Regions from separate parts of the Paraburkholderia sp. GAS41 genome, predicted to be linked through region 1. Evidence: predicted binding sites of a transcription regulator. Region 1 holds the regulator's gene; the other holds the start of a gene.
The links. Region 1 encodes FNR, which switches genes on or off when oxygen is low (the NO sensors DNR and NnrR bind a similar motif). Its sites were predicted from a motif close to TTGATNNNNATCAA; they were not measured.

Region 1 (3,679 bases):
CCAGCCGCCCAAATACCGGCACCGTCACCACCGACGCGAGCAGGTACGCGCTTGCGATCCACGCGTAATACTCGAAACCGCGCAACTCGGAAACGATCGACGGCAACGCGGTGCTGACCACGGTCTGATCGAGCGCGACCAGCATGTTGACGAGGGCGATGCCGAGCATCGCCAGCAGCGCATCACGGAACGGCAGGGGGCGGGGAGAATTCACTGGAACGATGCGGCTGAGCGCGTGACAGAGGGCATGAAAAAGCCAGACACGAGGCCGGACCGACTAGACAAATCGGGCCGCGTTCGACGCGGCCCGGCAACACGACGCCACTCAGGAGCCGAACATCCGCTCGAGCGCGTTTTCCAGGTGCTTGCGCATCGCCACACCCGCCGCCGGACCGTCCTTGCGGCGGATCGCTTCGAGCACGGCCAGATGCTCGGCCTGCACGAGGCGCTGCCGCTCGACCGTCTTCACCAGCGACAGGTTGCGCGACAGGTTCATGCTGAACACGATCTGCTCTTCGATGAACGACATCACGGTGATGAAGAACGGATTCTTCGACGCCCGCGCGACCGCGAGATGGAACGAGAAATCGTCCTTCGCGCCGATCCCCTGGGTCTCGACGATGCGCTCCAGTTCGTCCCACGCGTGCTGGATCGCGGCGATGTCTTCGGTCTCGGCCTTCTCCGCTGCGAGTTCGGCCGCCCCGGCTTCGGTGACGATGCGGAACTCGTAGCAACGGCGGATATCGGAGAGTGTCTCGAGCGGCGCGAAGCGGCGCACATCCGGATCGGGCCGGCGGGCGACCGTGGTCCCGGAACCGTGCCGCGTGACGATGATGCCGTCGGCACGCAGCCGGGCCAGCGCTTCACGCACGGTAGGCCGCGAGGTTTCGAACCGTTCGGCGAGTGCGTGCTCGGTAGGCAGGCGCTCGCCTTCCTTGTACTCGCCTTCGAGTATGCGGTTCAGGATGTCGCCGTAGATCTTGTCGGGCAAGCCCGTCGATTTGCGCTCGTTCATCATCGATGGAGGGTCAGCTTGTCAGAATAGAGCACGATTGTAAGGCAAACAGCGTGCATCGCTTGCTTAAAAATTAGACAAATAGCCATATCGACGCCCGCAAAAGCCGACTGGGCGGCGCCGCGACTATATGACCCCATGGACAGAAATTTGACAAGTGTTTGATTGACATCCCTACAACGCCGCGCTACCTCGGCGATCATTCGCGCGTCATTTTGCCGCTAAGCGGCGCTTGACCCTGGTGGGACAATCGTCTCGTTACCTTACAAACGGTCGTGCATCATGCTTGCGCCCACCCCGGTAGTCCGCCCCGCCGCCCGCCGTGTTTCTGATGCGAGCCCGAGCCCTGTCGTGCGCAGCACAGCGCGGTGTTCGAGTTGCGCGATGCGGCAACTGTGCATGCCGCAAGGCCTCTCCGCCGACGAATTGCCAAAGCTCGAAGCGCTGATCTGTAGCGCGCGCCCGGTGCGGCGCGGCGAGACGCTCTACCGTGCGGGCGACAGGTTCGACAATCTGTACGCCGTGCGCTCCGGCTCCCTGAAAACCACCCTGCCGCACCGCGACAGCCGCGAACAGGTGACCGGCCTGCGCCTCGCGGGCGAGGCGCTCGGCCTCGACGGCATCAGCAACGACACGCACGCTTGCAGTGCGACCGCGCTCGAAGACAGCACGGTGTGCATCGTTCCGTACGTCGCGCTCAAGCGCCTGTGCCGGGAAGTCGGCTCCATGCAGGAGCGTCTGCTCAGGTTGATGGGCGAGCAGATTGTCCGCGAGGCTGCGCAGATGCTGGTGCTCGGCTCGCTGTCCGCCGACGAACGGGTGGCCGCGTTCCTGCTCGATATCTCGGAGCGCAACGCGAAGCGCGGCTACTCCCCGGCGGAATTCAATCTGCGCATGACGCGGGAGGACATGGGCAGCTATCTGGGCATGACGCTCGAAACAGTCAGCCGCACCCTGTCAAGATTTCAAAAGCGCGGTCTGATCGACACGCAAGGCAAGTTCATCCGTATCGTCGATATCGAAGGTTTGCGGCAGGTTTAAAGGCGCTCGCACCGGCCTCCTCTGGCTTGCCGGGCGGGCCTGCCACGCGCGTTTGCCGGTGCTGCGCCTTGGCATGCGTCCTGCGAGCAGGTACAGTCTTCAAACTGTCCCCCTCACGGAGACCCGGCGATATGAATCGCGACCCCGCCCCGCATCATCCGCTAGTCCAGCGCCTGATCGACGCGCGTCACATTACGGACACCCTCTTCTCCACCGTCAAACCCGAGTACCTGTACGAACGGCCGATCCGCGAGCGTCACCGGATCGTGTTCTATATCGGGCATCTCGAAGCGTTCGACCGCAATCTGTTCGACGAGCGGCTGTGCTCGTTGCCCGCCTTCGATGCCGCGCTCGATACGCTGTTCGCGTTCGGCATCGATCCCGTCGACGGCGGTTTGCCGACCGACGTACCGGCCGACTGGCCGTCGCTGGAAAGCGTGCGGGCCTATGGCCAGCAAGCGCGCGAGCAGATCGATCGTCAGCTCGCCGCATTGCATGTCGACGGCCAGCCTCAAGGCAATGGCGCGCAAACCGGCTCGGCCGGGCAACTGCTGAACGTCGCCATCGAGCATCGTCTGATGCACGCCGAAACCCTCGCGTACATGCTGCATCAGTTGCCGCTCGCGCAGAAGATCGCCCCGCCCGGCGATGGTCAGGATCCCGGCTCGCGCTATCGCCAGAGCGTGCGCGCCGATCGCGTCAGCGATGTCGATCACGCGCCGATGGTCACGGTCCCGGCAGGCTGCGCCGTGCTCGGCATGGCGCGCGAGAGCGGCCGCTTCGGTTGGGACAACGAGTTCGGCGAATTGCACGTCGACGTGCCGGCTTTCGAAATCGACCGCTACATGGTGACGAACGGTGCGTACCTCGAATTCGTCATGGCCGGTGGATACCGCCAGCGAGGCTGGTGGAAAGACAAGGACTGGGTCTGGAAGGAGTCCGTGCAGATCGCTCAACCCGCCGGATGGTCGCAACGCGAAGGCGACGGCGAGTGGCTGCTGCGCACCATGTTCGACGAGATCCCGTTGCCGCTCGACTGGCCGGTGTATGTCAGCCATGCCGAAGCGAGCGCCTATGCCCGCTGGGCCGGCAAAGCATTGCCGACCGAGGCGCAATGGCAACGCGCGGCGCACGGTACGCCACATGCGGCGTCGGGCAACTTTGATTTTCGCCACTGGGATCCACAGGCGGTGGACGCGCATCCGGACAACGTCAGCGCTTTCGGCGTGGAAGGCCAGTTCGGCAATGGCTGGGAATGGACGTCTACGCTATTCGACGCGTTGCCGGGATTCGAAGCGTTTCCGTTCTATCTGGGTTATTCCGCCAACTTCTTCGACGGGCAGCATTACGTGCTCAAGGGCGGATCGGCGCGCACCGCGCAATGCATGCTGCGGCCGGAGTTTCGCAACTGGTTTCAGCCGCATTATCAGTATGTGTATGCGGGGTTCCGGTGCGTGAGGGGATGACCGCTTTACCCGCAGGATTAGTCCGCAAACCGCCGTTTCGTTAGCGCAGCCGCGAACGTTTAGCCAGGCTTCTGAACAACGGAGACAACGCCAATGGATCTGAATCTGCGCGGCAAGGTGGCCGTGTTGACTGGCGCCAGCGTCGGTATCGGGCTGG
Region 2 (3,679 bases), on a different contig from region 1:
ACCAGGTCGGCCTTGAAATCGCTTGCCGCGTGCAGTATGCAATGGGCGATGTCGTCGCCCGCCAGGTCGGTTTCGGCGATGCGTGGCGTGCCCTCCACACCGGCCCGCTTCATGCTCGCCACTGCGTCCTCGATCACCTGCGCGCCTTCCTCGAGCAGCGCCGTGCGGACGTAGGAAGGGTCGTAACCGGGTACGTCGTATGACATCAACGGGACGTCTACGACAAACAGGGGTTGTAATTTTGCGCCGGAATCGCGCGCGAGTTGCAAGGCTGCGTCCAGGGCGCGTCCGGACGCTTCACTGCCGTCGACGGCAACCAGAATCTGTTGATACATGGTGAATTCTCTCCTGAATGGAACTGACTCGACGTTCCGGTTCATCAATGCGACATCAGTACCGGCACGGTCATTGATCTAAGGATCGTGCGGGTCGCGCCGCCCATCACCAGTTCCTGCCAGCGGGCGTGTCCGTAAGCACCCGTCACGAGCAGATCCGCGCCGATCGCGGATACCTGTGACAACAGCGCGTCCCCGATCGAGGCATCGCGGCCGACCTCAATATCCTTGACCTCGACGTTCACGCCGTGCCGCGCGATGAGCGTGGCGATATCCGCGCCCGGAATGCGCACGCGCGGCTCGCTCCGCTCGCCGTTGACGGTGACGACCGTGGTGGTCTTCGCCGCGCGCATGAACGGCAGTGCATCGTGTACCGCGCGGGTGGCTTCGCGGCTACCGTCCCAGGCGACCATCAGGTGCGCGCCGGATGACGTGACGTTGCTGGCGTACGGCACCAGCAACACCGGCCGGCCTGCGGACATGATCAGGTTTTCAGGGAAAAAATCGCCGACGTACGATTCCGGATCGTGCGGGTCGTCCTGGCTGGCAATGATCAGGTCTGCGCACCGGCCGCGCTGCGGCACGGCGAGGCTAGCCGGGGCGTCGACAGCGATCCACTCGCCGGCAACTCCCGCACGGCTCAATTCCGCACGAAAGAGCCGTTCGAGCGCGCCGCGGCGTTCCGCGCGCAACTGTTCGTGCGCACCGTAGTATTCGGCGGTTCCGGCCATAACGTAGAGCGAGCGCGGATCGGGCGTGAACACGGCAAACACGCCGGTCAGATGGGCGCCGAACTGCTTGGCGAGCCGCAGGGCGAATTCGAGCCTGGGGTGCGCGCGCTCACTTGTATCCAGGTGAACGACGATGGTCTTGTAAGTCATTGCAGTGCTCCAGAAGTGGGTGAGTGGCGCTTGAACGCGTGATCTGAGTCTAGGAGCCGGGTCGTTGCCGGCGTTGATCAAGATCAACGGCGCGGTAGCGCGTGATACTTCATCCGGACGGGAATGCGACGCCCAGCCAGATAGGCGGCGAGATAGCGGACGCTCGATTCGAGCGCCGCATTAACCGGTTCGATCACGGGTTACCCGATCGCCAAACGTTGTTTACGCGCACACGACGCGCGTACCTGCCGTGCCGTTTGCCATCGCCTCGATGTGATCGAGCGAGCCGATGACTGCCGGCCGGCCAGTGCGCGAGACGAACTCGCACGCCGCCTCGACCTTCGGCCCCATTGAGCCGGCCGGGAAAGACATCGAGCGCGATCTGGTCAGTGAGCCCGTCGAAACGGGTGTACTTCTCGTCGATGCGCTGCGCCTCGATTACGCGCAGTTTCTGGAGCTGGAGATGTTCAGCCGCTTCGGTGGGCTGACGGATGCGCATGTCGCCGGCAAGATAGCCCGCGGGGAACGTATCCGTGCGTTGATCGCGCAGCCGCGCTTCAGCGCGCTAAGCACGCTAAGCACGCTCGAAGAGATCGCTCTAATTGTCAGCATTGGCGGAAGGGGTGTTCGATTCAGTGCCGAGCGAAATTGTCGTGCAAGTGCGAACGCAACTGGCCGGACCTCTGGCGAGCCAGCGCCTGCAAAGCCAGATCGCGGCGGGCTTTTCGCGGTCCTCGCGCATGCCATTGAGCGCCGACGTTCAAGCGGTGCTGGTTGCTGCAGTTAGCGAACTGGTGCAGCAGTTCGCGCCAGCAGCCGCTAGCGGCACGGCAAGCAGCGCGAACACGCCATGAGCGGAAAACTCGCCGAAATCGAGGCACGCGTGCGCGCGATGCTGGCCGCGCGCGCCAATGTGAAGGAGACCCTTGCCGACCTTACGCAACGCTACCGGCAGGTTCGTCAGGACGAGATCACGGCCGATATCGTGGAGCTCGCGGCGGGTGCCGGGGCCGGCGTTTGAATAGTTCTGGAAGGGAAGCAAAGGCGATCGGACTGTCTAAGACGGCAGCAGCATCAGGACAGCGGCCACGCCCATCACCAGCGTAGCGATCGAGCCGAGAACGACGAGCGGCCGGCTGGCGGTGAACGCGCCCATGACCGACTTTCTGGACACGAGGATCAGAATCACGACCATCAACGGCACGGCCACGACGCCGTTGATGACCGCGCTCCAGAACAAAGCCTTCATCGGACTGATCGGCGAATACTGGATGGCGAGTGCCGCCAGCACGCTGACGGCGATGATGGCGTAGAAACCGCGTGCATCTCGGACCTTACGCTCCAGACCTTCGCGCCATCCCATCGCCTCGGAGAGCGCATAAGCGCCGGAGCCGGCGAGCACCGGCACGCCGATCAGGCCGACACCGAGGATACCCAGCGCAAAAAGGATGTAGGCAAAATTACCGGCAAGCGGCCGCAGCGCGCTCGCGGCTTGCGCTGCGGTGGTGATGTCGGTCACACCGGCCACATGCAGCGTGACAGCGGTCGCCAGAATGATGAAAAAAGCCGTGACGTCCGAATAGAACATGCCGGTCCAGGTGTCCCAGCGAATGCGGCGAAGCTCTGTGGGCGCCGCGCCCGCGTCATTCACTAGCGCGGCGCTGCCGCCATGCGCCTGCATCTCCTCGACCTCTTCGGACGCCTGCCAGAAAAAGAGGTAAGGGCTGATCGTCGTGCCGAACACGCCAACGATCACCGCCGCCGCGTTGGCGTTCAGCGTAAGGTGCGGCCATAGCGTGCGCAGCGCGACTTCGCTCCACGGCACGTGAACCGTGAATAGCACGGCGGCATAGGCGAGCAGCGAGAAGGTCAGCCACTTTAGAAAGAAGACATACCGGTGGTAGGGGACGAATACCTGCAACAGCAGTGTTCCGGACACGAAGCAGGCCGTCATCAGATGGCGGTCGATGCCGCTCACGAGTTCCGCGACTTCACCCATGGCGGCGACGTCGGCAGCGATATTCAGGACATTGGCGACGAGCAGCAACAACACGACACCCTGAAGCACGACCGGCGGAAATGCGCTCTTGATGTTGGCGGCGAGTCCTTTTCCGGTTACCCGGCCAAGGTTCGCGCACATCGCCTGGACGGCTGCCATCAACGGGAAGGCGAGCGGCATCGTCCAGAGCATGTTCAGGCCGAACTGCGCGCCTGCCTGCGAATAGGTGGCGATGCCGCTCGGATCGTCATCGGCGACACCGGTGATGAGACCCGGACCGACGCGTGCCAGCGGATGCTCCTTCAGACGCCCAAGAAGCGCACGAAGGCCTTTGATTTGCGGCGATCCGTCGATGTCCACTGCATGACCTCGCTGAAAGACGTTGACGCGGTTTTCTTCGAGAGCGGCGCACCTGGGCCACACGATGCTAGCGGGAAGCAGGGTAGCGAACGCTAGCGATCACG

Region 2: P3T43_RS28390 (universal stress protein) is a predicted target of FNR. The motif match lies at 1,290-1,303, and genes of this name have one in related genera.

Annotation. Positions count from the first base shown of each region.
Region 1 is NZ_JBNDMK010000044.1:14,948-18,626, reverse strand. Features, by position in the region: gene P3T43_RS33980 (MFS transporter) at 1-169, opposite strand, end outside; gene P3T43_RS33975 (FadR/GntR family transcriptional regulator) at 326-1,015, opposite strand; gene fnr (fumarate/nitrate reduction transcriptional regulator Fnr) at 1,298-2,056, shown strand; gene P3T43_RS33965 (SUMF1/EgtB/PvdO family nonheme iron enzyme) at 2,188-3,522, shown strand; gene P3T43_RS33960 (SDR family NAD(P)-dependent oxidoreductase) at 3,616-3,679, shown strand, end outside.
Region 2 is NZ_JBNDMK010000026.1:20,911-24,589, reverse strand. Features, by position in the region: gene P3T43_RS28395 (universal stress protein) at 1-335, opposite strand, end outside; gene P3T43_RS28390 (universal stress protein) at 380-1,216, opposite strand; partial or broken gene P3T43_RS28385 (carbamate kinase) at 1,439-1,594, opposite strand; partial or broken gene P3T43_RS28380 (F0F1 ATP synthase subunit alpha) at 1,644-2,070, shown strand; partial or broken gene P3T43_RS28375 (F0F1 ATP synthase subunit gamma) at 2,058-2,237, shown strand; gene P3T43_RS28370 (NRAMP family divalent metal transporter) at 2,274-3,575, opposite strand; gene P3T43_RS28365 (oleate hydratase) at 3,668-3,679, opposite strand, start outside.